3 regions of the Flavobacterium bizetiae genome follow, and region 3 is predicted to be linked to each of the others. Evidence: riboswitches for the same ligand, from Rfam matches in the RefSeq annotation. Region 3 holds a riboswitch; each other region holds the start of a gene.
What was found. Region 3 has a riboswitch for S-adenosylmethionine ahead of L0669_RS15280 (TlpA disulfide reductase family protein). Riboswitches for the same ligand answer to the same signal wherever they lie in the genome.
Positions count from the first base shown of each region.

Region 1: it holds a riboswitch for S-adenosylmethionine, as region 3 does, so the genes downstream of both, L0669_RS07785 (homocysteine S-methyltransferase family protein) here and L0669_RS15280 (TlpA disulfide reductase family protein) in region 3, are expected to answer to the same signal.
Region 2: it holds a riboswitch for S-adenosylmethionine, as region 3 does, so the genes downstream of both, L0669_RS07705 (alpha/beta fold hydrolase) here and L0669_RS15280 (TlpA disulfide reductase family protein) in region 3, are expected to answer to the same signal.

Region 1 covers NZ_CP091861.1:1,741,906-1,751,930, forward strand. The annotation lists gene L0669_RS07765 (HEPN domain-containing protein) at 1-1,465, shown strand, start outside; gene cobA (uroporphyrinogen-III C-methyltransferase) at 1,458-2,231, shown strand; gene L0669_RS07775 (precorrin-2 dehydrogenase/sirohydrochlorin ferrochelatase family protein) at 2,405-2,986, shown strand; gene L0669_RS07780 (NAD(P)/FAD-dependent oxidoreductase) at 3,179-4,231, shown strand; SAM riboswitch class I at 4,669-4,783, shown strand; gene L0669_RS07785 (homocysteine S-methyltransferase family protein) at 5,109-6,113, shown strand; gene L0669_RS07790 (hypothetical protein) at 6,156-6,725, shown strand; gene metH (methionine synthase) at 7,150-9,825, shown strand; gene metF (methylenetetrahydrofolate reductase [NAD(P)H]) at 9,973-10,025, shown strand, end outside.
Region 2 covers NZ_CP091861.1:1,719,953-1,729,977, forward strand. The annotation lists gene metK (methionine adenosyltransferase) at 1-891, opposite strand, end outside; gene L0669_RS07680 (TonB-dependent receptor plug domain-containing protein) at 1,422-4,268, shown strand; gene L0669_RS07685 (hypothetical protein) at 4,757-4,954, shown strand; gene L0669_RS07690 (O-acetylhomoserine aminocarboxypropyltransferase/cysteine synthase family protein) at 5,026-6,330, shown strand; gene L0669_RS07695 (homoserine dehydrogenase family protein) at 6,536-7,624, shown strand; gene L0669_RS07700 (hypothetical protein) at 8,238-8,429, shown strand; SAM riboswitch class I at 8,619-8,727, shown strand; gene L0669_RS07705 (alpha/beta fold hydrolase) at 8,805-9,788, shown strand; gene thrA (bifunctional aspartate kinase/homoserine dehydrogenase I) at 9,790-10,025, shown strand, end outside.
Region 3 covers NZ_CP091861.1:3,556,852-3,566,876, forward strand. The annotation lists gene L0669_RS15260 (NAD(P)H-dependent oxidoreductase) at 1-279, opposite strand, end outside; gene L0669_RS15265 (winged helix-turn-helix transcriptional regulator) at 437-808, shown strand; gene L0669_RS15270 (MgtC/SapB family protein) at 908-1,330, shown strand; gene L0669_RS15275 (outer membrane protein assembly factor) at 1,635-2,705, opposite strand; SAM riboswitch class I at 2,991-3,090, shown strand; gene L0669_RS15280 (TlpA disulfide reductase family protein) at 3,346-4,326, shown strand; gene L0669_RS15285 (amino acid permease) at 4,739-6,199, shown strand; gene L0669_RS15290 (aminotransferase class V-fold PLP-dependent enzyme) at 6,263-7,759, shown strand; gene L0669_RS15295 (VOC family protein) at 8,458-8,901, shown strand; gene L0669_RS15300 (T9SS type A sorting domain-containing protein) at 9,079-10,025, opposite strand, start outside.

The sequences.
Region 1 (10,025 bases), 1.8 Mb from region 3:
AGGATCTCAGCCGGCACATGCAGAATTGCTTACGGAATTCGTTCCGGCAAATCAAATCATTCCAACAGCAGAAGGCGTGATTCGTATTTTTGACAGATACGGAGAACGTGCAAAAAGAATGAAAGCTCGTATGAAATTCTTAATCAAAGAAATGGGAAGAGATGTTTTCCTTGATTTGGTTGAAAAAGAGAAAAAAGCAATCGCTTTCGAAACTTACGAAATCGACACAACAGCTTTTGACGGACCAATTCCTGAACCTTTATTAGAAGTGCCACAAGTTACAATCGAAGATACCAAAGCATATGAAGCCTGGAAAAAATCGAATGTAATTGCACAGAAACAAGAAGGTTATTATGCTATTGGAATCAAAGTTTTATTAGGAGATTTTTATACTGATAAAGCGAGATTATTAGCCGATTTAATTAAAAATTACGCAGCAAACGAATTACGTTTCACATTGCGTCAAAATATTGTAATACGTCACGTAAAAGAAGAGAATTTACCTTTCTTTTATCAGGAATTAGCCAAACTGAATTTTGTTCATTTAGGATATAATTCTACAGCAGATATTACGGCATGTCCGGGTACAGATACTTGTAATTTGGGGATTGCAAGTAGTACCGGTATTGCAGAAGAATTAGAAAAAGTTTTAAATGCAGAATATCCTCAATATTTAAACAATCAGGAAATTGAGATTAAAATTTCGGGTTGTATGAATGCTTGCGGGCAACACAATATGTCGGCAATTGGTTTTCAGGGAATGTCGATCAATTCAGGAAAATTAGTAGCTCCGGCTTTACAGGTTTTATTAGGAGGAGGAAGATTAGGAAACGGATCAGGACGTTTTGCTGATAAAGTAATTAAAATTCCAAGCCGTAGAGGACCAGATGCATTACGTACCATTTTAAATGATTTTGATACAAATGCAAACGGAGAAAAATTCCTTAATTATTACGATCAAAAAGGAGAGAAATATTTCTATGAAATTTTGAAACCTTTCGCAGACGTAACCAATTTAACCGAAGCTGATTTCGTAGACTGGGGTAACGCAGATAACTATGTAAAAGCAGTTGGAGTGGGAGAATGTGCAGGAGTTGTAATTGATTTGGTTGCTACATTATTATTAGAAGCTAAAGACAAATTGACGTTTGCTCAGGAATCATTCGACGAAGGAAAATGGTCAGATGCTATTTACCATGCTTATGCAGGATTTGTAAATGGTGCAAAAGCATTGTTGCTTTCAGAAAACGAAAAAACAAATAATCACGCAGGAATTGTAGACTTATTTGATACTGTTTTCATCGCAACATCTAAAATAGAATTGCCAACAACATTTAGAGAATTGGTATATCAAATCAATCAAAATGAGCCTTCAGAAGCATTTGCAAAAGCATATATTCAACAAGGAATTTCATTTTTTGATACTATCGAAAAATACAGAGCTCAAGAATTAGCAAATGCTTAATATTAAACCAAAAGTAACTTTAGTTGGCGCAGGTCCCGGCGATCCGGATTTGCTTACGCTCAAAGCCGTAAAAGCACTAGCTGAAGCAAATGTGGTTTTGTATGATGCCTTGGCCAATGACGAAATATTAGCACATGCACCTAAAAATGCCATCAAAATTTTTGTTGGAAAAAAGATAGGAAATCACGCCTATACGCAAGATCAAATCAATCAGTTGATTGTTGATAATGCTTTAACGTACGGAAATGTAGTGCGTTTAAAAGGTGGAGATCCGTTTATTTTTGGGCGTGGAAGCGAAGAAATAGAATTTGTAGAAAGCTTTGGAATCGAAACGTTTGTAATTCCCGGAATCTCTTCAGTTGTTGCTGTTCCTGCAAGTCAGGGAATTTCGATAACCAAAAGAGGTGTTTCAGAAAGTTTTTGGGCGATTACCGGAACAACTTCTGACAGAAAATTATCTTCAGATGTAGCTTTGGCTGCGCAATCTTCTGCAACAGTAGTTATTTTGATGGGAATGCACAAATTGCCTCAGATTATCGATTTATTCCAAAAAGAAGATAAAGGAAATCTACCCGTAGCGATCATTCAAAGCGGAACAACTTCTGATGAAAAAGTAGGAGTTGGAACCGTAGATTCGATTCTGAATGTTGTAAAGGAAAAAGAATTGAGTTCACCGGCTATTATTGTTTTAGGAGAAGTGGTTCGCGAAAGCAATAAACTAAAAGGATTTTACGAAGAATTTCTATCAAAAGAAATTGTGCGATAAAGTTCCAAAGGAACGGTGAAATATTGTAGCATCGTCCCGAGGCTTCGGGATTAAACCGATGTACGCATGACAATAACGGAGTTGATCAACCCAATGTTGCCAAAGAAAAATGTTCCATCAGGAACATCTCATTGGTAAATCATCTAATTTTGTTTAGATGAAATTAAATTAAAATGGAACAAAACGAATTATATCCAATATTCTTAAAACTTCACAATTTGAACGTTTTGATTGTTGGAGGAGGAAATGTAGGATTAGAAAAGCTTTCTTTTTTACTAAAGTCTAGTCCTAATGCAAATGTTGAGGTCGTAGCGCCAAATTTCCATTTAGAAATAAAGGTTTTGGCTGAGAAACATCCTTCGGTTACATTAACAAAATCGAAGTTTAAAAAGAAAATGCTCAAAAAACGTCATATGGTTATTGCTTGTACCGATGATTTAAAAGTCAATAAAAAGGTATACGACTTATCCCGAAAGCGTTATTTGATTTGCAATATTGCCGATACGCCAGATTTATGCGATTACTATTTAGGTGGAATCGTAACAAAAGGAAATGTGAAAATTGCGATTTCAACTAACGGAAAATCACCAACAACCGCCAAAAGGTTACGGGAATTTTTTGAAGAAGTTATTCCTGAGGATATCAATAAAATGGTCGAAAACCTCAATGAATACAGGAAAACTTTAAAAGGCAATTTTGAAGACAAGGTTAAAAGAATGAACGAGATTACCGATTCATTGAAAAATAAAAGGTAAGATAAGAGGTTCCGAAGGAACGATTTATATTGTAGCGTCGGGTTTTAAACCGATGGATGAAGGAGATTGCCGCTTCATTAAAAAATAAAGAGTAAAAAATTTCGCAAGGAAATCAATGATAAAAATCATTTGACATTAGAATATATTATTCGTTTCTTTGTATTATTAAGAATGATTATAAACAACAACATAATGATTAAAACAGATATACTTATAATTGGAGCAGGACCAACAGGTTTATTTGCCGTTTTCGAGGCAGGATTATTAAAATTAAAATGTCATATCCTAGATGCTTTGCCACAAGCAGGAGGACAACTTTCTGAATTATATCCTAAAAAACCTATTTATGATATTCCTGGTTTCCCGGAAGTTTTAGCAGGAGATTTAATTGATAACTTACAAGAACAAATTAAACAATTTGAGCCAGGTTATACATTAGGAGAGCGTGCTGAAACGATCGAAAAACAAGAAGACGGAAGTTTTATCGTAACCTCAAATAAAGGAACTAAATTTCACGCGCCTGTTATTGCTATCGCAGGAGGTTTAGGAAGTTTTGAGCCTCGTAAACCACTTATCGAAGATATCGAGTTTTATGAAGATAAAGGAGTAAAATACTTTATCAAAAATCCTGAAAAATTCAGAGATAAAAGAGTTGTAATTGCAGGAGGAGGAGATTCAGCATTAGACTGGAGTATCTTTTTAGCAAATGTTGCTTCAGAAGTAACTTTAATTCACCGTAGAAATGAATTTAGAGGAGCTCTTGATTCAGTAGAAAAAGTACAGGAATTAAAAACTGCCGGAAAAATTAAATTAATTACACCAGCAGAAGTTATCGGAATCAATGGTGCTGAGCACGTTGAATCATTAGATATCGAAGAAAACGGTGCACACCGTAAAATCGAAACAGATTTCTTTATTCCACTTTTCGGATTAACACCAAAATTAGGTCCAATTGGAGACTGGGGATTAGAAATCGAGAAAAATGCCATTAAAGTAAATAACTCATTAGATTACCAGACTAATATTCCGGGAATCTTTGCTATTGGAGACGTTAATACATACCCTGGAAAATTAAAATTAATTCTTTGTGGTTTCCACGAAGCAACTTTAATGTGCCAGGCAGCATACCAAATCATCAATCCAGGTAAAAAATACGTATTGAAATATACAACAGTTTCTGGTGTAGACGGTTTCGACGGAACTCGTAAAGAAGCTCCAAAAGCAGTTGTTAAGGCGATTGTTTAATTTGAGGTTCTGAGTTGCTAAGCGACTAAGGTTCTAAGATTTTTATATAGAAAGCTCAAACTTTTAAAGTTTGGGCTTTTTTTATTTACTGATTATTAAGAATCCCAGAGGGATGATATATTTATAGAATGGCATAATTGAATTTTTAAATAGAGCCCCAGCGGGGTGAAATATTATGTTCAAAACATGATCCCTATGTCGCTCCGCTGGAGCTTTATTTTGTGGGGATAATTTTTTTATAAATATTACGCTCCGCTGGAGCTTTTAATATAAGTAAAATATTAAACTTATAAACTCAGTATCTTAGAATCTTAGTCTCTCAGCACCTTAAAAAAAGAAACTTAGACCCTCAGAATCTTAGCCACTTAGAAACTTTAAAAAACACTTGCAATTGTTCAGGTTATGTCTTTACTTTGCACTGTTCTTAAAATTACTGAAAGTTATCACGAAAGGTGGAGGGAAAAGACCCAATGAAACCTTAGCAACCCTTTATCATAAAGAAGGTGCTACATTCTACTTTATACTGATCATAGTATTTAAGATAGATAACACAAATACATAAAAGTATTTCTCAAAACTCTTCCTGACAACTTACAATATAATTTTACCGAATTCACTTTGGTATCATGAGCGAATCATTGGCGCATTTTTGCCATCAATCGTTCCCGCTTTTCGTTGCAATCTTTTACTTTTTAAAGAAAAAAGCAAAAGGATTTCCACTTCAATCGGGGCTAATAAGCCAACAAAGTGAATTTTTGGAATTAATGTGAATCAAAATCGTATTAAAACCGACAGGTTATTAAAACGGAAATTATAATTAAATAAAAAACTTAGCAACTTAGTGCCTTAGTGTCTTAGCAGCTAAAAGTCAAAAGATATGTCAATAACAATTCAGGAAGCAATAAAAAAAAATATCCTAATCCTTGATGGAGCAATGGGAACCATGTTGCAGCGCTATAATTTCTCCGAAGAAGATTTTCGCGGAGAGCGTTTCAAAGATTTCCCGCATCCATTAAAAGGAAACAACGATTTACTATCCATAACACAACCACAAGCGATCCGCGATGTCCACGCCGCTTATTACGAAGCTGGCGCAGACATCGTAGAAACCAACACTTTTTCAGGAACGACAATCGGTATGGCCGATTACTTCCTGGAAGATTTGGTTTACGAATTAAATTACGAATCGGCTAAAATTGCCAGAGAAGTAGCCGATGAATTTACAGCCAAAAATCCGGATAAACCACGTTTTGTAGCCGGTTCAATTGGCCCAACAAACCGTACGGCAAGTATGTCACCAGATGTAAACGATCCGGGTTACAGAGCTGTAACGTTTGATGATTTACGTATTGCGTACAAACAACAAGTAGAAGCCTTAATGGATGGAGGTTGCGATTTACTTTTGGTAGAAACCATCTTTGATACTTTAAACGCAAAAGCGGCACTTTTTGCTATTGAAGAAGTAAAAGACGAACGTAATCTTGATATCCCGATCATGGTTTCAGGAACAATTACGGATGCTTCAGGAAGAACACTTTCAGGACAAACTGTTGAAGCGTTTTTGATTTCAGTTTCACATATTCCGTTATTGAGTGTAGGATTCAATTGCGCTCTTGGAGCTGATTTGTTGAAACCATACTTGAAAACATTAGCGCAGCATACAAGTTTTAATGTTTCGGCGCATCCAAATGCAGGTTTACCAAACGCATTCGGACAATATGATGAAACACCGGAACAGACTCAGGCATTCATCAAAGAATATTTAGACGATAATTTAATCAATATTATTGGTGGTTGTTGCGGAACAACTCCGGATCATATTCGATTAATTGCTGAAGTTGCGAAGGATTATAAGCCGAGAGTGGCGCCAGTATTGGTGTAAAAATTTATATAAAGAAAATATAGTTGTCCTTGAAGAATTAATATGAAATTAAAATATTTAGGTTTATTGGTCTTTCTTTCAATTTTACTTACGCAATGTGCTTCGTCAGCAAGCATTGAAGGGATGACGGTTAAAAATTATAAAGCAGAAAAAAAAATTGGAGATAAAATTTACATAAAATCTGTTACAGGCGGAAAAAAAACAAATCCATTATGGACGTCTAAGATTTCTAATGAAAATTTTGAAGAGGCATTTAAAAAGTCTGTTATTGAATCTGAAATATTTTCGAAAATAGATTCGATTACAAATGATGACGACTGGGTTCTTGAAATTAATTTAATCTCTGTAGATCAACCTTTTTTTGGTACGACTTTTACGGTCAAAACTACAATAGAGTATAAGTTTTATTACAAAAATGAATTAAAGTTTAGTAAGAATATTAAACAATCGGGGAGCGCTAAAATGTCAGATGCACTTATTGGGGCAAAAAGGTTACGATTAGCCAATGAAGTTTCGGCAAAAAATAATATAAATGAGTTACTTCGATCATTAAACGAAATTGCTTTGAATATTACAGCTAGCGCAAGCATCTCACCGGTGCCTGCAAAATAAAGGTTTTACGGAGGATTCGAAAAACGTGTTTTTATTGATTAAGAGTTTAATTGAAAATAAATGTTCCGTAGGAACAACAGATTGGTAGCAACGGAATTTATTCCGTTGAAATAATGAAAGCCAAAAAAATAATAGTTCCGTAGGAACGACAGATCGGTAGCAAAAGAGAAATTGTTTCAAAAACGATAATTGAAATCGTGAAGAATATAAAGTTATTTTGAAACCGAGTGTCGCGTGAGGGATAGAAGCGGCTAGCCCACAGCCTGACGAAGGAAGTGCGAGGACTAATAGCGGATAGCCCGATTCGCCGCGGCGAACACGCCCAAAATAAGATTAAAGTAGAATAAAGGTTAGTAAACCTTATAACATATACAATAAAACTTAGAACCTAAGCAACTTAGGATCTTAGTAACTTAGAAAAGAAATGGCAGAAAATAGAAGAGACCTTGTATTAGCAGGATTAGAACCGTTGATTATTACGCCTACGAGTGTTTTTGTAAACATTGGTGAACGTACGAATGTTACGGGTTCAAGAAAATTCCTTCGCTTAATCAAGGAAGAGAAGTATGACGAGGCACTTGATATTGCAAGACAACAGGTAGAAGGTGGAGCGCAAATCATCGATATTAATATGGATGAGGGAATGCTTGATGGGGTTCAGGCAATGACTAAATTTTTGAATTTAATTGCATCTGAACCTGATATTTCGAGAGTGCCGATTATGATCGACAGTTCGAAATGGGAAATCATTGAAGCAGGTTTAAAAGTAGTACAAGGAAAAAGCGTTGTAAACTCGATTTCGTTGAAAGAAGGTGAAGAAGCCTTTATTCATCATGCTAAATTAATCAAACGATACGGAGCTGCGGCTATTATCATGGCTTTTGACGAAGTAGGTCAGGCGGATAATTACGATCGTAGAGTTGAAATTTGTCAGCGTTCGTATGATATTTTGGTTAACAAAGTTGGTTTTCCTCCTCAGGATATTATTTTCGATTTGAATATTTTCCCAGTTGCAACCGGAATGGAAGAACATCGCTTGAATGCTTTGGACTTTTTTAGAGGTACAAAATGGGTTCGTGATAACTTGCCTCACGCGCATATTAGTGGTGGAGTAAGTAACGTTTCGTTCTCTTTTAGAGGAAACGATACGGTTCGTGAAGCGATGCACTCGGTGTTTTTATATCACGCAATCAAGAACGGAATGACAATGGGAATTGTAAATCCGGAAATGCTTTCGATTTATGATGATATCCCAAAGGATTTATTAGAACACGTTGAAGACGTGATTCTTGACAGACGTGATGATGCGACGGAAAGACTTTTGGACTTTGCTGAGAACGTAAAAGGCGAAGTAAAAAGTGATGAAAAAGCGATTCAGGAATGGCGTTTAGGAACGGTTCAGGAACGTATTACGCATTCATTGGTAAAAGGAGTTGATGCTTTTATTGAAGAAGATGTTGAAGAAGCTCGTCTTGCCGCAACAAAACCTATTGAAGTTATCGAAATCAATTTGATGACGGGAATGAATGTGGTTGGAGATTTATTCGGAAGCGGAAAAATGTTCTTGCCTCAGGTAGTAAAATCGGCACGTGTAATGAAAAAAGCCGTAGCGTATTTATTGCCATATATTGAAGCAAGTAAACAAGCGGGAGACAAACAAGGAAACGGAAAAATATTGATGGCAACCGTAAAAGGTGACGTTCACGATATTGGTAAAAATATTGTTTCGGTGGTTTTGGCGTGTAATAACTATGAGATTGTAGATCTTGGTGTTATGGTGCCTCCGGAAAAGATTATTGCTGCGGCGATTGAACATAATGTAGACATTATTGGTTTAAGCGGATTGATTACTCCTTCGCTTGACGAAATGGTGTATTTGGCCAAAGAATTAGACAAACAAGGAATTAAAATTCCGATTATGATTGGTGGAGCAACAACTTCTCGCGCTCATACAGCCGTGAAAATCGCTCCGCAATACAGAGAAACTGTAATTCATGTAAACGATGCTTCAAGAGCCGTAACCGTTGCAGGAAACCTATTAGATCATAACCGAAAAATATATGCGGCGGATATTCGTGCGGAATACGATTCTTTTAGAGAAACGTTTTTAAATCGTTCGAGAGATAAAAACTTCCTGTCGATTGAAGATGCCCGAAGAAATAAATTTCCGTTAGATTGGTCTGAATATACACCAACGAAACCAAAAGTAATTGGGAAACAAATTGTTGAAGTTGAATTAGATGTTTTGGTTCCGTATATCGATTGGACGCCATTTTTTCAGACTTGGGAATTGTACGGAAAATATCCTGCAATTTTAACGGATGAGGTTGTGGGAAAAGAAGCGACTTCGGTTTTTGCAGATGCTCAGGCAATGCTGAAAGTGATTTTGGCAGAGAAAAAACTAAAAGCAAAAGGTATTTATGGAATTTTCCCTGCGAATCAGGTGGATGATGACGACATTGAATTGCGTGATGAAAACGGAAAAGTTTTAGAGAAATTCTTAACACTTCGCCAGCAGTCCCAAAAAACAAAAGGTGCTCCAAACATTGCTTTAGCCGATTTTATTTTGCCGAAGGACTCAGGAATTACAGATTATATAGGGGCTTTTTGTGTAACTACAGGTTTTGGTGTAGATGAATGGGCAGCTGAATTTGAAAAAGATCTTGACGATTATAATTCGATCATGGTTAAAGCTTTAGCAGATCGTTTTGCTGAGGCTTTCGCCGAATATCTTCACGAAAGAGTTCGTAAAGAATTTTGGGGTTATGATAAAGAGGAATCTTTAACCAACGAAGAATTGATTAAAGAAAATTATAAAGGAATTCGTCCTGCGCCAGGATATCCTGCATGTCCGGATCACCTGGAAAAACCAACAATCTGGAAGCTTTTAAATGTAGCTGAAGAAATTGGAGTAACCTTGACAGAAAGTATGGCAATGTGGCCGGCTTCATCGGTTTCTGGATATTATTTCGGAAACCCAAAAAGCAGGTATTTCGGACTCGGAAAAATAAAAGAAGATCAGGTAGTAGATTATGCCAAACGACGTAATGTGCCAACAGATTACGCGATGAAATGGTTAAACCCTAATATAGCAGATTAAATTAATTTTTGATTTTAGAGTTCAGATTTCAGATTTTACTCTAAGTCATCATTTAAACAAAAAGATATTTGATTATGTTTTTTGATTTCAGATTTTTTACACAAACTAAAACTCAAAATTCATAACTCATAACTCATAACTTAAAAAATGAAAGTAACAGAACATATAGAAAACGCCAAAGGAAATACATTATTCTCATT
Region 2 (10,025 bases), 1.8 Mb from region 3:
TACTAAGTTTTTAGCGATATGACGTGTAGCATAAGCAGCACTTCTATCAACTTTACTCGGATCTTTTCCAGAGAATGCACCACCACCGTGAGCACCTTTTCCACCGTAAGTATCAACAATAATTTTTCTTCCTGTTAAACCAGTATCTCCGTGAGGTCCTCCAATAACGAATTTTCCTGTTGGGTTAATATGGTAGTTAATTTTATCATTGAATAAATGCGCGTGTTCCGGATTTTTAGCAATGATTCTTGGAATCAAAATTTCGATGATATCTTTTTTGATTTTAGCCAGCATAGTAGCCTCTTCATCAAAATCATCGTGTTGAGTCGAGATAACAATCGCATCAATACGAGTTGGTTTGTTATCGTCGCTATATTCTAAAGTTACCTGCGATTTTGCATCAGGACGTAAATAAGTGATTTCGTTATTTTCACGTCTTAAAATTGCTAATTCCTGTAATAATTTATGAGATAAATCAAGTGCCAATGGCATGTAGTTTTCAGTTTCGTTAGTTGCGTAACCAAACATCATTCCCTGGTCTCCTGCACCTTGCTCTTCTGGCTTAGCTCTGTCAACCCCTTGATTAATATCTGCAGATTGCTCATGAATTGCTGAAAGAATTCCACAAGAATTTGCTTCAAACATATACTCGCTTTTTGTATATCCAATTTTACGGATTACATCACGGGCAATTTGCTGCACATCAAGATAAGTATTCGATTTTACTTCACCAGCTAAAATTACCTGACCTGTAGTAACAAGAGTTTCGCAAGCTACTTTTGAGTCAGCATCAAATGCCAAAAAGTTATCAATTAATGCATCCGAAATTTGATCTGCAACTTTGTCTGGATGCCCTTCACTAACAGATTCTGACGTAAATAAATAAGCCATAATAATTTATTAAATTAAAATTAAGTGAGGAAAAAAATTGCTTAAAAAGGGCTAAAGGAGATAGTCTGCTTTAGCATTTTTTAATGCCGAAATTTATCTTTCAGCATTCATAACGAACCGTTTCATTATGAAGAGGTTGCAATCAGTTCAAATTTTTCCTCCGTATTCGGGTGCAAAAGTACAAAACCATTTTGATTTGCAAATTAAAGTTCAACTTTTTTTATTTTTTATAGCAGAAATTTAACAGTAATATACTAATTTGATAGGGTAATGGAAAATATTTCAGTTTTTGTTTGGCTGATTAAAAAATAGTTTGCAAATTTGCCTCACGAAAATTAAAGAAAATGAAATTTACAGTTTGCAATATGATGTCTTGTAAGATGCCGGAGTTCTCCGCAGAGACGCTATTGTAATTTTTTTTCAAAAATATAAATAGAAACCTCTGCAGATCGCAGAGGTTTTTTTTTGTCTCGATAAAAATAACTGCAAATACTTTTTAAGCCAAAACCACTAAATTAATCTTAAAAGCAATGAAAAAAAATGTACTAATCGTTTTAGGTCTGCTCACGTTTTCAGGTGTTTATGCTCAGGAAAATAAAAAAGAACAAGATAGCCTGAAAAATAATGAGTTATCTGAAGTAACAATAGTAGGATCGAGGAGTAAAAACAGAGTAAAAACTGATGTTCCTGTTCCTGTAGATGTTTTTAATATTTCTGACATTACAAAAGGTTCGCCACAAACAAGCGTTACTCAGATTTTAAATTACGTTGCACCGTCTTTTACCAGTAATGCTACTTCTACTGCAGATGCTACAGATCACGTCGATCCTGCACAATTAAGAGGTTTAGGTCCGGATCAGGTTTTAATATTAGTAAATGGTAAACGCAGACATTCAAGCGCATTAGTAAATATTAACGGATCTCCGGGAAGAGGATCTGTAGGAACAGATTTAAATGCAATTCCATCATTCGCTATTGAAAGAATCGAAGTTTTACGTGACGGTGCAGCTGCTCAATACGGTTCAGATGCTATCGCCGGAGTAATCAATATTGTATTAAAGAAGAATGCTAACTTTATTTCAGGAGGCATTCAATATGGTACTAATTTATCTTCAGGATCTAATAATTTTAAAGGTGGAGCCGATGGACAAACCGTACAGGCAGATTTAAACTACGGAACGTCTTTAGGTAAAGAAGGAAGTTTTCTGAATATTACCGGAAGCGCCGTAACCAGACAAGCAACAAGCAGAGCCGGAATTAGAAACGGTACTATTTTTAATGCTTACAATGCAATAGAAAACAGAGCTGCTCAAAATGGAGTTGCTATCAATTCTTTGTTTAGCAATATTAATAACACGCCAAATACGTCGCAAATTCTTAGCACATTGCAGCAATATGCTCCACAAGTAAGTTATTTTACGCCGGCACAACAAACTGCAATTTCATCAGCTTCAACATTAGCTCAAATGCAAACGGCTTTGAATTTTGATGTTACTAATAATGAAATTGCTTACAGAGGTCAGGAAAGAAGCGATTATAATATGAGTGTTGGTCAGTCAGAATTGGCATCGGGACAACTATATTATAATACCAAATATCCGCTGTCTGATATTACATCTTTGTATTCTTTTGGAGGGCTTTCGTATAGAAATGGTAAATCTTATGCTTTCAACAGATTGCCAAATGGTTCGGGTACTTTCACACAAGTGTATCAAAACGGATTTTTACCAGAAATAGAATCGTCTATATTAGATGCTTCGGCAGCGCTTGGCGTTACGACAAATATATTAGGTTTTGATACCGATTTAAGTACAAATTTGGGGACAAACTCTTTTCAATACGATGTAAACAATACCATTAATGCAACTTTAGGAGTAAATTCTCCTTCTAGTTTTGATGCTGGTAAAGTATCATTTTTACAAAGTACCACCAATTTAGATTTCAGTAAAAAGTTAGATGTTCTGGAAGGATTAAACGTTGCTTTTGGTGGAGAATTCAGATATGAAAATTATCAGATAAAAGCTGGCGAAGAAGCTTCTTACGGATTGTATGACGTAAACGGAGCTTTGGTTTCAGGAATTCTGCCAAGTAATTCACCATTAATTGTAACAGATTTTTATGGTAACAAGCGTGGAGCAGGAGCACAGGGATTCTCAGGATTTCAGCCTTCTGATGCTAAAGAAAAAGACAGAAAAAGTGGTGCTGCTTATCTTGATTTAGAATTGAATGTTACTAAAAACTGGCTTTTAAACGGTGCCGCTCGTTATGAAAATTATTCAGATTTTGGAAGTACAGTAATCTTTAAACTGGCTTCTCTTTTAAAATTGAACGATAATATCAATTGGAGAATTTCCGGACAAACTGGTTTTAGAGCGCCATCATTACAGCAAAAATATTTCGAATCAAGCTCGACTCAGTTTATAAACGGTGCACCTTATCAGGTAGGTTATTTTACAAATGATTCTCAGGCAGCTAAAAGTATTGGAGTTGAAAGTTTAAAACCTGAAAAATCGAAAAGTATTAGTACAGGATTTACATTCAAAATTCCTGAAGCCAATATTACGATTGCAACAGATGCTTATTTTACAAGAATCGACGACAGAGTAGTTTTAACAGGCCAATACGCAAGACCAACAGATGCTCAGATCACGGCTGCAACATCACAACAGCAAAAAGATGCACTGACTTTGTTTCAACAAGCGTTTGATTTAAAAGGTGTAGAAAGAGCTTCGTTCTGGACCAACGGAATTAACTCTGAAACAAAAGGTATAGATGTAGTAATTTCTCAAAAATACGATGTAATCCAGGATTTTACTATTAGAAACGATTTTGCTTTAAGTTATAATACAACTAAAAGAGTAGGGAAATTGAACGTACCTCAGTCTATTATTGATGCAGGTGGAGATCCTTATATTTATTCATTTTTCCCGGAATCAAGCAGAGTTTATTTAGAAGAAGCAATTCCTAAATTGAAAGCAAATTTAATGACAACATTTAGTATCAAAAAACTGGATATTTATTTAAGAAACAGCTATTTCGGAAAAGTTACTGATCCGGGAGCAACAGATGTAAATCTTGACGGATCGTCTTCAGTTTATGAGCACCCGGAATACAGCGCAAAAATTGTTACCGATTTATCTTTAGGATATCAAATCAATGAGAAATTCAGATTTACAATTGGCCTTAATAATATAGGAGATGTTTATCCGGACAGAAACAATCCTGCAACTCCGGCCTTTACCAATACAACACCAACATTGTCTCCTGCACCAAGCACAGATTTAACAAACGCAAATCAGTTTGCTTATTCAAGAGCAGTATCACAATTTGGATTGAATGGAAGATTTGGTTTTGCCAGATTAAGTTTTAAGTTCTAAAAATATAAGATTGGCCACAGATTAAACGGATCGAACGGATTTGCACAGATTTTTTAATCATTTTAATCCCTTAATCTGTGGCTAAAATTTTAAGACAAGAGAAGATAATAAAAAGAACCTGTGCAAATCGGTTCAAATCCGTAAAACCCGTGGGCTATTTTTTTTACCGCTGAATACCAGTATTTACAGGGCTTCGAAAAAAATAATGTTAAATATCAATTTTTAATTTGGTAGATCTAAAAATACTTTATATATTTACTCTATCGAATTAGTCGAGTTTAAAATTAGAGATTAATTTTTAAATAAAATAAAAATGAAAACAATAGCGAAAAATATGATGATATGTTGTGAGATGATGCAAATATGCATCCCAATTCGCTGTTGCCAAAAGTGAAAGATAAAATCTTTGTTATAGTTAGAACTATAAGCCCTTTTGGTAGCCATCCTAAAGGGCTTTTTTTTATTTCAACACTTTTAAAATTTAAATTATGAAAACGCTAAACTCAATCGCAGTAGAATATTTATTAAGAAACGATTCTCAAAATAATACCAATAATAAATCTGAAGATATTACAAGAGAAGTGACAAGATTAAATGCAGAGCAAGCTGTAATAAGAAGTCAAAAATCATTATTGCTTTTAATGTATAATCTTGAAGAAGAAGGAGACGATTTTTTTATTCAATAAAATACCAATTTCAAAGAAACAATTTCAATAACAATATATATAGTATTAACAATACCTAAAAAATTAAGATCATGAGCACACAAAAATTCGCTACAAACGCACTACACGCAGGACACGATGTTACTAAAAATGCAGGAACCAGAGCAGTGCCAATTTACCAGACATCATCATATGTATTTAACGATTCAGATCATGCTGCCAATTTATTTGGTCTTGCCGAAGCCGGATTTATTTATACAAGATTAAATAACCCGACAAACGATATTTTAGAACAACGTCTTGCAGCGCTTGAAGGCGGAATTGGAGCTGTAGTTACAGCGTCTGGAGCATCGGCAATTTCTACAGCTTTATTGACTTTGCTAAAAGCAGGCGATCATATTGTTGCTTCGAATAGTTTATACGGAGGAACTTATAACTTACTAAATGTAACTTTACCACGTTTAGGAATTACAACCACTTTTGTAGATCCTTCTAAACCGGAAAACTTCACAAAAGCCACCAAAGAAAATACAAGAGCCTTTTTTGTAGAATCTCTGGGTAATCCAAAATTAGATGTATTAGATCTGAAAGGAATTTCGGCGGAAGCCAAAAATTTTAAAGTACCTTTTATTGTAGACAATACGGTTGCTACTCCTTATTTATTAAATCCAATTGAATATGGAGCAGATATCGTAATTCACTCTTTAACCAAATATATTTCAGGAAACGGAACTTCATTAGGAGGGGTTATCATCGATGCAGGAAAATTTGACTGGTCGAACGGAAAATTTCCTGAATTTACAGAACCTTCTGCAGGATATCACGGATTAGTATATCACGAAGCTTTAGGAAATGCAGCTTTCATAGCAAAAGCAAGAATCGAAGGTTTGCGTGATTTTGGCGCAGCTTTAAGTCCGTTTAATGCTTTCCAGATCATTCAGGGATTAGAAACATTACCAATCCGAATCAAGAAACATAGCGAAAATGCTTTGGCTTTAGCCTCTTGGTTAGAAAAGCAAGAAGAAGTGGTTTGGGTAAATTATCCAGGTCTTAAAAACAATAAGTATTATGATTTGGCACAACAATATTTGCCAAAAGGACAAAGTGGTGTAATTACTTTTGGACTTAAAGGTGGTTTTGATGCCGCTAAAAAAGTGGTTGATCAAACTAAATTGTTCTCACTTTTAGCCAATATTGGTGACACAAAATCATTAATCATTCACCCGGCAAGTACTACACACCAACAATTGTCTGATGCTGACCAACTAGAAACGGGAGTTTCAAAAGATTTAGTTCGACTTTCTGTCGGAATTGAAGATATCGAGGATTTAATAGCTGATTTGCAGGCTGCTTTCGCAAGCGTTACCCAGTCGCAATACAGTATTAATAAAAATTAGGTTTTTTTGTTTTTTGTTTGAAAAATTGCCTTTAGTAGCGTGAGTTCTGCTAGAGGTGATTTTTTATAAAAAACTATCTATATAAAAGTTTTTTCACCATATAAGTGATATAAGTTCGTATTAAGCGTTGCGCTCAGTTTCAGCTCTTTCTTAAATTACTTATATCACTTATATGGTTTAATTAACCCCCATTAAATTAAAAATTATGTCAAAGCTTAAAATAAATATCATCCTTTTTGGAATTGGAAATATCGGAAGTACTTTGATCAATCAGATTATCGAAAGTCAGGAGTTTTTTCTTGAAAGTAAAAATATCGATTTTCATTTTCCAATTATAACAAATTCAACCGTAGCATTTTTTGAGAAAGAAGGCGTTGGATATGCCTGGGAAACCAATTTTCTTGAATTGGCAGTTCCGTTTAAAGTGCAGGATATTATAGAATTTGCAAAAGAAAATGAGTTTGAAAATCTAATTGCCGTTGATGCTACAGCAAGCGATGAACTCATTCATCATTATAATACTCTAATCGAAAACGGATTTAATATTGTAGCGGTAAATAAAAAAGCCAATACACTGCCAATTGATCTCTATAAAGAGATTAGGGCCAATCTTAAAAAATACGACAAAGAATTTTTGTATGAAACATCAGTAGATACGGGTTTTCCGGTCTTGCAAACCTTAAGAGATTTGTATTATTCGGGCGAAAAAATCACAAAAATACGAGGTGTTTTCTCTGATAATCTAAGTTATGTTTTTAACCGTTTTGCGACCGAAGATGTTACTTTTTCATCTCTTTTAAAAGATGCCAGTTTACTCGGATTAATGCGATCAACTTTTAAAGAAGATTTGTCCGGAAATGATACTGCCAGAAAGCTATTGATTTTGACGAGAGAGATCGGGAAAGATTTCGATTTCTCGGATATAAAAATTAATTCTCTTATTACAGAAGAACATCTGGAGAAAAACGGAATTCTTAATAAAGATGCAATCGATAAATCGTTTAAAATTGCAAAAATAGCCCAGGCAGATAATCATGTACTGCGATATGTAGGCGAATTTGATTTACAGAAAAATACTTTAGAAGTCAAATTAGTTTCAGAACCAGTCTGGTCAGCCATTGGTCAGCTAAAAGGATCAGATACCATTTTTGAAATTTATACACAATCTTACGCAGATGTTCCAATAGCAATTCAAAGCGCTTCGGCATGTAAACAGGCAATCTCGAGAGGGATAATAACTGACATTTTAAAGGTAGCCGAAAAAATTAAAAATAAAGAAGCAGTTTGGCTGTAAGTGGTTTCGAATAGTAGTTAGTTGTTCTTTGATATATTGAAACAGGAAAGTTCATTACGTTTATTTTTGTAGGTTTTAACGTTCAATTATTGATCTCTTAAATTTGTAAGATGTTTTTTAACGTTAAAATGGTGTTTTTTAACGTTTTTTAAGATTAATTTGCTGATCCTCACTTGCGTAATTGAAAAAATATTCGCACATTTGTAATACCTCAAAATTACCAGAAAATAAATTTAGTATTCTGAATAATAGTTATGTCGATCGGGACAAAAGTTAAAGCAACTTTATTTCTTATTGATTAAAAAAAGAAGAATAAAGTAAAAATATTTCGGCAGTTTCCGGGAAGCTTATTAAAATAAAACAAATGCAAGAATTTTTTAAAATAGCAATTAAATCACAGATGAATAAATCCCTACAGATGAACAAGATGTTTAATGTCGCACGTATTTGTGTACACGTCTGTTGATACTAAAAGTATATATAAGTTGTAAAAAACTTAAACCCTTTTGGTATTTTAATCAAAAGGGTTTTTTTATTCCATTTGGTTGCCATAACAAAAAATTAAACAAACGATAAAGATTATAAAACGCAAACTAACATAAACTTAAATATCATGAGCACAATCAACTACTTAAGAAAAAAACTTTTCAGAAGCAAAATCGAAAGAAATAATCCTCCGCCAGTAAATGAATTAATTCATCCAAGTTTCGGAATAACTGAGACTGATAAAAAAGCGGAGAAAAAAGAACCAAATTCATTATTGTTTTTGATGTATTCAAAAGAAAATGAAACTCTTTTCATCTAACTTGAAAAGCACTCATAAATTAGGGTAATACCTGCTTAAATTTACTGGGCAAATTGTTCGGTAATTTTTTGCGTACAATAGTTTCTGATTGAATTATGTTTAAGAAATTGAGGAATCAGTTTCGATAAAATTTGTTAGTTTAAGAAATAAGTAGTTAATTTGCACCGTTAAGTTCAAATACGTATTGAAATGTTATAAAGAAAGGACGAGGGATTAGACCCGATGAATCCTTAGCAACCCTTCGTTAAATCGAAGAAGGTGCTGCATTCTACCACGCCCAAACGTGGAAAGATAACAACAAGAATTTTCTAGTTTCACTCTAGTACTTTCTTTCTAATATTTCCACATACAAATCAAAATTAAAAAGATTTGAAATTGGAAAATATACCAAGTCCCATTATAATTCAAGATTTCATCACAGAAAGTGGTGCATCATATCCATTATTGCCATTAAGCTTTACACTTTTTGGTTTACCATTGCATAGCGCGCCTATAGTTTTGGTTAATCATGCTTTGACCGGAAACGCTCAGGTTACCGGAGAAAATGGCTGGTGGAATGACTTAATTGGCGACGAAAAAACAATCGATACCAACAAATATACCATATTGGCATTCGACGTTCCTGGAAACGGGAATGATTCTTTTATCATCGAAAACTATCAGGATTTTACAACAAGAGATATTGCCCGAATTTTTATTAAAGGTTTAGAGGCTTTAAATATTGCCCAGGTACACACTATTATTGGTGGTTCTGTGGGTGGGGGAATTGCATGGGAAATTCTTGCATTAGAACCTAACATTACTCAAAACCTGATACCCATTGCAACCGACTGGAAATCGACTGACTGGATGATTGCAAATTGCTACCTGCAAGAGCAAATCTTGAACAATTCTTCAAAACCTATAGAAGATGCCAGAATTCATGCCATGTTGTGTTATCGCTCTCCTGAATCATTCAAAGAAAAATTTCAAAGAACAATCAATAACGAACTTTCTATTTTTAATATAGAAAGCTGGTTGGCGCATCACGGTCAAAAACTACAAAAGAGATACCAATTGGCATCGTATAAACTGATGAACCAATTGCTTAAAACCATAGATATTACCAGAAACAGTGAGGATTTCGAAACTTTATTGTCCAGAACAAATGCAGCGATTCATATTATCGGAATCAATTCAGATTTGTTTTTTACACCAAAAGAAAATCGGGAAACTTATCAGGAATTAAAAAAGTTCAAAGACAATGTTTTTTACAGCGAAATAGATTCGGTTCACGGACATGACGCTTTTTTAATCGAGTACAAACAATTAGATCATTTACTTGCCGATATTTTTAAGGCAGAAACAATAGAAAAATAAAATGAAAATATTAAAATTTGGAGGCAAATCGTTATCAAACGGAGAAGGACTTAACAAAGTAGTTTCAATCATTTCTGATAAAGTAAATCAAGGAGAACAAATTGCTGTTGTCGTTTCGGCTCGCGGAAATGCTACAGATGAATTAGAATATATTTTAAAACTTGCTGCAAAAAACGGTAATTACAAACCATTATTTGAGAATTTTAAAACTTATCAAGTTTCAGATTATCCGCAAGT
Region 3 (10,025 bases):
TGTACTGCCATAAGCCCATCCGTAAGTAAAAACTTCATCAAGCCATTTCTTTAACAATGGCGGACAATTGAACCAGTAAAATGGAAACTGAAATACAATGCTATCATGCGCTTCTATGAGTTGTTGTTCTTTTTCTACATCAATCTTTTCATCAGGATACAAACTGTACAAATTGTGCAAAGTATATTGATTGGGATATTTTTTTAATTCTTCGATCCATCTTTTATTAATTAAAGAATTTTCAAGCGTGGGATGAATTATAATGACCAGAGTTTTCATTGTATAAATATTAAAAATTACAACTGCAAAGATCAAACTCATTCAGCGATACAACAATAAGGGGCGAATTAATCATATAGTGATTAATTAATCACCATGAAATTTTGATACAAAAACGGCATTTCTCAGTACTTTTGTAGTTCTAAAAGAAATGAGTATGTATCAGCGAAAAATACCAATAGATTATAATTGCGGACTTAATGTAGCGATGGAAGTAGTAGGTTCTAAATGGAAATTTTGTTTATTAGATGAAATTTCGAAAGGAACAAAACGGCCTAAAGATCTGGTAAACGTTGTAACAGGAATTACCAAAAGAGTATTGCAAAATCAATTGAAAGAACTCGAATTTCACGGACTTTTAGGTAAAACAATCTATAATGAAATCCCTCTAAAAGTAGAATATTTTCTAACAGAATCAGGAGAATCTCTCATGCCTTTAATCGTTGCCCTTGATAAATGGGGATTAGCATTTGCGCCTCAGTTACAAAATATACTAGAAAATCAAATTCTGGAAACAGAAGAATTGTAATGCGCAAAGCAAAACTTTAGAATTTATATAATCCTGAAAATTCTTATATTTAATCTTTGAAAAAATAAAGATGTTTTCTAATCTTATAAAACAATAATTTTGAGTACGACAGAATTCTTCACCCGATTGGTAATAGCCTTATTTGCCGGATTAATTATAGGTTTTGAACGACAATGGCACCATAAAGAAACGGGACTAAAAACCAATATGCTGGTAGCAACAGGAGCAGCTGCTTTTGTCTTATTATCGATAAAAGTCGCAGCAACCGCACCCAATATCGATGTTACCCGTATTACCGCTCAGGTCGTTATGGGAGTGGGTTTTCTGGGAGCCGGAGTTATTTTTAGAGAAGGCGCAAATGTACACGGATTAAATTCTGCCGCTACAATCTGGTGCAGCGCCGCCATTGGTTGTATTGCCGCTTCAGGATATTTTGCCGAAGCCTTGATTTGTACTTTTCTGGTAACGATTGTAAATACAGTTTTAGAGCCGATAGAAAAGTGGATGAGGAATAGGAAGTAGGAGGAGAGAGAAGATAGAATATAGAGAATAGAACATAGAGGAAAGAGGAAAGAACCAAGAATAAATAGCGCTCAGCTTTAGCTGAATGTAATTAATTTAAGGACATCTTAAATATTGTATTGAATAAATCTTTCGCAAAAGCGCAAAGATTTGTCATTTCGACGCAGGAGAAATCTCCGTAAGGAACTCCGCAACGCAAGTCCAATCTTTGTCGAGCTTCTCGCGGAGATTTCTCCTGCGTCGAAATGACAATATTGAGTTTAAACTTTGCGTCTTAGCGCCTTTGCGAGATTAATTTTATCTTTTAAAAAGCCTCGCCAATTCTAAAATAAAGCCCCCAATCGCCTTTACCAACAGCAGCATCCAATCCTATATTAAATTTTTCAGACTTAAAAGCTCGGTATCGATACCCAACACCAGCTCCGGGATATAATCCCCAATCGAAACTTTTGGTATCAGAACCATAAATAGTCGCAATTCCCGCAAAACCCACAAGTCCCATTCTTTTATTAAAATTGTATCGGTATTCACCCTGAAGAGCCATAAGTCCGTCGCCACGGTATTTGCCTTCAGAATATCCTCTAATGTCTTCATTAGCAATCGTAACTTGCTGTTCGAAAGCAATAGTTCCCAAACCGAACTTTCCTGCAAATCGGGCTGCTAATACATCGGTTCCGTTTCGCATTGGGAAATAAGTATTGTATTCAGAGAGGATTTTATTCGCAGTAACATCATTTCCAAACCATTCCGGATAATTAAGCCAGCGTAATTTTATTTTACTTCCTTTTGTCGGATAATAAACAGCATCACGCGTATCGTACATCATATTCAATTGTAAGCCATTAGTGTGCGTAACAGATGTTGGCTCAACATTATCCTGATAATTTGTATTGTAATGCGCGTAAGCATAACCAATACCTGCATATAAGTATTTTATCACTTTACGCTGAAGACTAAAATTGACCATAGTCGTTTTGGTACTGTAATCGTAAAACCCCGGTACATCAATATCATCCGCATAAAATTGTGCATTCTGGTCGCCCGTTGCAAAAAATAATTGCCCGCGCCAGGTATCTTCTTTAAAATACCATTTGTTAAACGACGCAATAAAATACGATTTATTAGTACTGTAAACAGCAGAAATTCCAGATAAAGACTTAGGCGAAATAGTATCAGCCTTGTTTACTTTGTACATCATCATTGGGATTGCGCCAAACATAAATTCAAGAGTGCGATTATAATTTAAATAAGGCATTACATTAAAATCAATATTTTTATCAGCCTTAGATTTTGCGATACTATCTTTAGATTTTGTTTGGCTCCAAATGCCTGAAGACCACAAGAACATGATGACGAAAGGTAGAATTTTCTGCATTTTAAATTTACTTTTAAATTAGTTCTTATAAACCGTTTATGTATTCTAAAGCGCATGAAATGAAATGGTTATAAAATGCTTTGGAACATTTTTTTGCCTTCATATAAAACTTAAAGATAAAAATTTTTTTCTAAAGTTTTAAGAAAGAGGACTTTATGGGCTGAAAAACAGAAAACAATCAGATTCTCTACAGCTTAATTTAAAATATTTTTAAAAATAAATTAAAACTCTACTAATTACATAGAATTTATATTATATATTTGCAGAGTAGAAAAAATCTACATGAACTTATCCAGAAAGACTGAGGGAGTAGGCCCGGTGATGTCTTAGCAACCTGTTGCCAAATAAGGTGCTAAATCCTTCCGTCAAGGCGGACAGATAAGAAGATTTCATTAGTAAATCTGCATAAGATCATTAAGTATTAAATCATTTATTTTTTAGAATGAAAACTGAACAAATATTATCCGACTGTCCAGAACAATGTAACTTATTTTCAAAAAGAGAAAATCCTTTTTCGATTTTCCGAATGCAATACACGTAACTTTTCTCAAAAATCCCTTTCCCTTTTTATCCCTAAATAACAGATCATTTTTATAATGGTCTCGGAATTTCTATGTCCAATTTTTTAAAAACAAACCCAATGAAAAAAATAGTAGTATTTCTGGCCCTGTGTCTTGCCGCAACAACAACTCAGGCACAAGAGGCAAATGTACAGTTAAAAGGAACAGTTGTAGATACTGTTGCGCAATATGTATATCTGCAAAAGTTTCATAACAAGATGTTTACCACTATAGATTCTGTAAAAGTTACAGATGGTAAATTTAGTTTTAAAACAAAAGTAAAATTACCGGAACTCTACGGATTAAGCGTAAATACATCAAATTCGCCATTGTATATATTCCTTGAAAAATCTCCCATTACGGTAAAATTAAGCCCCGTTAAATATTACAGCACATCCATTGTAGAAGGTTCTGCGTCTCAGGATTTGTTTAATCTTTATAGAAAATCAAACGATATTAATATAAGTAAATTTATAACAGAACATCCTGGTTCTCTGGTTTCTGCATACGTATTGTATCGAAATTGGTCGTATAGACTAAGCCCGGAACAAATAACACAAAACATTGCACTTTTAGATAAGAGTCAGCAAAATTCCACTTACGTGAAAGAACTACAGGAACTTGTAAAAGTACTTAACGGATTGCAGGTAGGGAAAAAAGCACCGGATTTCGTGTCTAAAGATCCCGAAGGAAAATCGGTTCGTTTTTCAGAAAATCTAAAGGGATACACCTTAGTTGATTTTTGGGCGTCATGGTGTGGACCTTGTAGAAAAGAAAACCCAAATATCGTTGCCGCTTACAAAGAATATCATGATAAAGGATTTAATATTATTGGTATTTCTTTAGATAAAAAGAAAGAAAACTGGATAAAAGGAATTCAGGACGATCACTTAGACTGGTTACAAGTTTCCGATTTATTATTCTGGAATAGCGCTATCGCAAAATTATACGGAGTAAGAGCAATTCCAGGCAATTATCTCGTAGACTCTAAAGGTATTATTGTAGCAAAAAATCTTCACGGCGAAGAACTGCAGGCTACACTTAAATCGCTTATCAAATAAAGAACTACAGGGCTTTCGAGCTTTTAAAACCAAGACTGTAAAGAACTTTGCGAATAGTTCAATTTTCAAGTTCATCTGCGCATTTTTGTCATTTCGACGAAGGAGAAATCTTCGCGAGAAGCTCGACAAAGATTGTCGATTATGATTGCGGAATTACTTGCGGAGATTTCTCCTTCGTCGAAATGACAATGATTGTGGCTATTTTAAGTAAAACCAAAGTTCTTCACAGTTTAGGTTTTAAAACTTTGCAGGTTTTATTATTATTAAAAACGTCTAAACCCCTTGGGAATGTAGTTTTATTAAAATTATAATAGAATATTTCTATCCGTTTAGCATTAAACATTACCAGCAGAATAACGATTAAAACGCCATCAAAAAGCGAAATAAAAAACGTATTCTCAACAATAAAATTATGATATTAAAAAAATCAATAGAAAGATTAGTCTCAGAAAATGAGCAGAATGAAGGAGCAGGATTAAAACGTTCGTTAGGGCCATTAAACCTTGTTGCATTAGGAATTGGCGCCATTGTAGGAGCAGGAATATTTTCGCTTACAGGAATTGTAGCAGCCGAAAATGCCGGACCAGCCGTTATTTTATCTTTTATTCTGGCAGCCGTAGCCTGTGCTTTTTGTGCATTATGCTATGCCGAATATGCCTCGATGATTCCCGTTGCCGGTTCCGCTTATACCTATACGTACGCAACAATGGGCGAATTTATGGCCTGGATTATTGGTTGGGATCTGGTTCTTGAATATGCATTGGCCTCTGCAACCGTCGCAGTAAGCTGGTCGAGTTATGCAACTAAATTGTTAGCACAGCTTCATATCAATTTACCTCCGGAATTAACCAGTTCACCATTCGATCCAATAAAACTAGCCGACGGATCGACTTTAAGTGGCGGAATCGTCAATCTTCCTGCCATTGTAATTGTAGCACTGCTTTCGTTGGTTTTGGCAAAAGGAACTAAAGAATCAGCAACGATGAACAATTTACTGGTATTGCTAAAACTAAGTGTCATTGTGTTATTTATTGTTTTAGGCTGGTCTTTTATTCAACAAGAAAATTATCACCCTTTTATACCTGAAAATACAGGAGAATTTGGTCATTTTGGCTGGTCAGGAATTGTTAGAGGTGCCGCTGTAGTATTCTTTGGTTTTATTGGTTTCGATGCCGTTTCTACAGCCGCGCAGGAATCTAAAAATCCACAAAAAGATATGCCAATTGGTATTATAGGATCGCTTTTAGTAGCGACTGTTTTATACGTTGCGTTTTCTTATGTTATGACAGGAATGGTTTCGTATAAAACCTTTATTGGCGATGCAAGTCCGGCGGCAACTGCTTTTGCGGTTACAGGATTTCATTTCTTAAACAGCGCTTTAATCATTGCGATTTTAGCCGGATATACCTCTGTGATTCTCGTAATGCTTATGGGACAATCGAGAGTTTTTTACAGCATGTCTAAAGACGGACTTTTACCATCCTTTTTTAGTGATATACACAGCAAATTCAAAACACCCTGGAAAAGCAACCTTTTCTTCATGGTATTCGTGAGTTTATTGGCCGGATTTGTACCCATTTCAGATTTAGGACATATGGTAAGCATCGGAACCCTATTTGCCTTTTCATTAGTATCATTAGGTATTATCATTCTAAGAAAAACAAGTCCCGATGCAAAACGAGGATTCATAGTTCCGCTTGTACCTTTTGTACCCATTTTAGGTATCGGCGTATGCGTTTTCCTAATGACAGGACTTCCTCTCGAAAGTTGGGAACGCTTATTTATCTGGATGGCAATTGGGATTGTTTTTTATTTTTTATACGGAAAACGACACAGCAAATTAAGAAAAGAGCAAGAACATTTAGATCAGTAATCTAAAAGTTCAGCAAGAAATCAAAGTTTCAAAAAAGAAGTTAATTTTAAAAATGATATGGAAATGAGTGTTATTGAGAAGAAAACGAAACCAAGTCAATTAGAACATTATTTTTCTAAATTTAGAGGAAATACAATAGGAGTCAATCATACTTTCGAATCGGCTTATGGCCAGCAAAAACTGCTTTATGCAGATTGGGTAGCCAGCGGAAGATTATACCTGCCAATTGAAGATATCATGCTCAATAAAATCGGGCCAATGATTGCCAATACACATTCCTTTTCGAGCGAAACAGGCAAAACGTCAACTTACGCGTACAACCATGCCAGACAATTGATTAAGAAGCATGTAAACGCCAAAGAATCCGATGTTTTGGTGACAACCGGAACCGGAATGACAGCCGCTTTATCAAAATTACAGCGTTTTATAGGATTGCGTAATGCACATAACAGACTAAATACAGACCCGGATAATGCTGACAAACCTGTCGTTTTTATCACCCACATGGAGCATCATTCCAATCAGGTTTCCTGGTACGAAACGAATGCCGATGTTGTGGTGGTACCTCCGGATGAAAATAATCTGACCGACCCGAAAATACTGGATCAATTGCTCCAAAAATATGCCAATAGAACTTTAAAAATTGGTTCGTTTACTGCTGCCTCAAATGTTACGGGAATCATTACACCTTATCACGAATTGGCTAAAATAATGCATCAGCACAACGGATTCTGCTTTGTCGATTTTGCCGCTGCGGCGCCTTATGTACATATCGATATGCACCCAAAAGATCCCGAAGAACAATTAGATGCGATTTTCTTTTCTCCTCATAAATTCCTCGGCGGACCCGGAACCTGCGGTGTTTTGGTTTTTAATGAAAAACTATATAAAAGCGATGTTCCTGATAATCCCGGCGGAGGAAATGTAAAAATCACCAATCCGTGGGGAGTTTACCATTATAGTGATTCAATCGAAGTCAAAGAAGATGGCGGAACTCCCGGTTTTCTGCAAGTCATGAGAACCGCTTTAGCATTAAAACTAAAGGATCAAATGGCCATCGAAAACATAAAAAAGAGAGAAAAAGAATTGCTTAATCTCTGTTATGCCGAGTTTGAAAAAATTCCCGGTTTATCTATTCTTGGCGATAAAAAAACAGACCGAATAGGTTGTGTTTCTTTTTTAATAGAAGACATTCATTACAATTTAATCGTCCGACTTTTAAACGATCGTTTTGGCGTTCAGGTTCGTGGCGGATGGTCTTGCGCAAGCACATACGCCCATTATTTATTTGATATCAATGAAGCACAATCCAACAAGATAACCGAAGATCTTCTTCAGAGAAACCAAACCAATAAACCGGGTTGGGTACGTTTGTCTTTGCATCCCATCATGACCAACAACGAGGTTTTATTTATTTCTGATGCCATCCAGCAAATTGTTTTGCACCATAAAGAATGGCAAAAAGACTATCAGCACAATAGCGCTACTAATGAATATGAAAGCCTTGTAAAAGAAGAAAGCATAGAAAACGATGTAAAAGAATGGTTCTGGTTAGAATAAAGAAGATTTTGTAGCGGATAATCTTTTTTAGGAGCTAATCCCGCTATTCGTTCCAATCTTTTATTTTTTTAAAGAAAAAAAATAAAAGGATTTCCACTTCTATCGGGGCTAGGGCACACTTTTTCATAATAATGTTTTCGTCTAGTTTGTCATCCTGAGGAACGAAGGATCACACTGAGTTCAGTTTGCACGCGGATGACACGGATTCGCTTCGCGAAAACACGGATATTCGCGGATTTTTTACTCATTGTGGCTATCCGCAATCTTGTCATCCTGAGGAACGAAGGATCACACTAGAAGATCGATAATCACAATCAAACTGAGTTCAGTTTGCACGCGTATGACACGGATTCGCTTCGCGAAAACACGGATATTCGCGGATTTTTTTTACTCATTGCGGCTATCCGCAATCTTGTCATCCTGAGGAACGAAGGATCACACTCGTAACTCGACAAAGAATGGCTATACGTCATTTTTACCGCGATAGCAAACAGACGATACAAAATAGAATAAATTATTTTCATTAATAAAAGCTCCAGCGGAGCGTAATATTTATAGCTAAGCAGAATGTAGTTTTCAATAGCTCCAGCGGAGCGACATATCATAGCAATGTATCTTAAAACGCGTTGCGATAAAATTGTAAACAATTAAACCAAAACAATTTTTAAATCAGGTATTTACATCAAAAAACAATCAAAATGAATAATATAACAGGATTTCATCATTTTGCTATCAAAGCACAGGATTTTGAAAGAACCGTACAATTTTATAAAACTCTTAATTTTGAGGAAGTTCACGATTGGAGTCTGCCCGAATTTAATCTGGAAAAGTGCGTAATGCTCAAAAACAAAGCATTTGATTCTTATATAGAAATATGCGACTATAACGCCGATTTTCCTACTCAGGGACGCAAAAGAAAACAAGGCGATCCGTACGTCGAAAATTCGCTTTTGCACATTTGTTTTACCGTTATTGATGCCCAAAAAGCGTATGATGAAGCCATCAAAAATGGCGCAAAACCATTATCAGCAAAAGAAACTTTAGAACTTAAAAATAAAAGAAAATCCGTAACTGTAAGTAACAGTCTGGTATATAGCCCGAATGGAGAAGTAATTGAATTTCTGGAAACTGTGGTATTTTAAAACACGAATTTCACGAATTAGCACAGATTGGTTTGTGGATAATTTCACAAACTAAGCTTAGACATAATTACAAAAAGAGAACACTAATTTCACGAATTAACACAGATTGCTTTGTGTAATAATTTCACAAGCATTAAAATTAGTGTCAATACGTGAAATCCGTGTTCAATTACAAACTTACTGTTTGATAAATTTAAAGTTTTGCACTTTATTTCCTGAAGTAGAAACTTTCACCACGTAAACTCCTTTTGCAAGATGTTGTACAGGTATTTCTGAACTGATCATATCTTCGGCAACAGTAGTAGTTTTCCAAATTTCTTTCCCCACTAAATCGTAAACAGAAATAGCAACAGGACCATTAATCGAATGATCAAACTTTATCTGGAAAGTATTCGTTGCCGGATTAGGAAAAACATAGTTTGTCGAAGCATTTCCCCAATTGTAATTTGGCGTACTTAAAACCGGCCCCTGATAAATTGCATACAAAGCGGCATCGGCCTGAGGAAGCTGAACGCTTAATGTACCTTGTGTTGAACTTATCGTACCAGAATACAATTCTTTTACGCTGTAAGTGCCGGAACCTAAACCAAGTCGGCTTAAACTAACATTGTTCGTGGTAGCCGTATTGCTGTAATTAAACACAGCAACATACGTTACATTATTGTATGTGGCGGAGAAAACATTCGCGGCATTATAACCCGTATTTCCATCAGCAGGAACAAAATGCATATCCGCACGCGCCACATTCAGTACATCATTGTTTTGTAAAAGAAGCTGCGATCTCGCTTTCCATGCACCAGCAGTCGAAAAATCGTCTCCGCTTGTAATTGTACCCGTTACCACGCTGCTTAGTAATCTCGCACGATTTTCGCCAATAGAAGCATTACCAAAAACCACATGATCAGCATCTAAATAATCGTAAATCTTATTTTGCCACCAGCCATAAGTTGTACTGTTTAAAGTATAATCAGTTTCACCGATACTCGTATACGCATCGCACGCAATACGACGAACATGTACAAACGGACCAGTTGCTAAATTTGGCGATATTGCTGCCTGAACAAGCATTTTTCCGGCAATTTCATCAACTAAAAATTTCATTCCTTCCTGATACGCTTCCATAC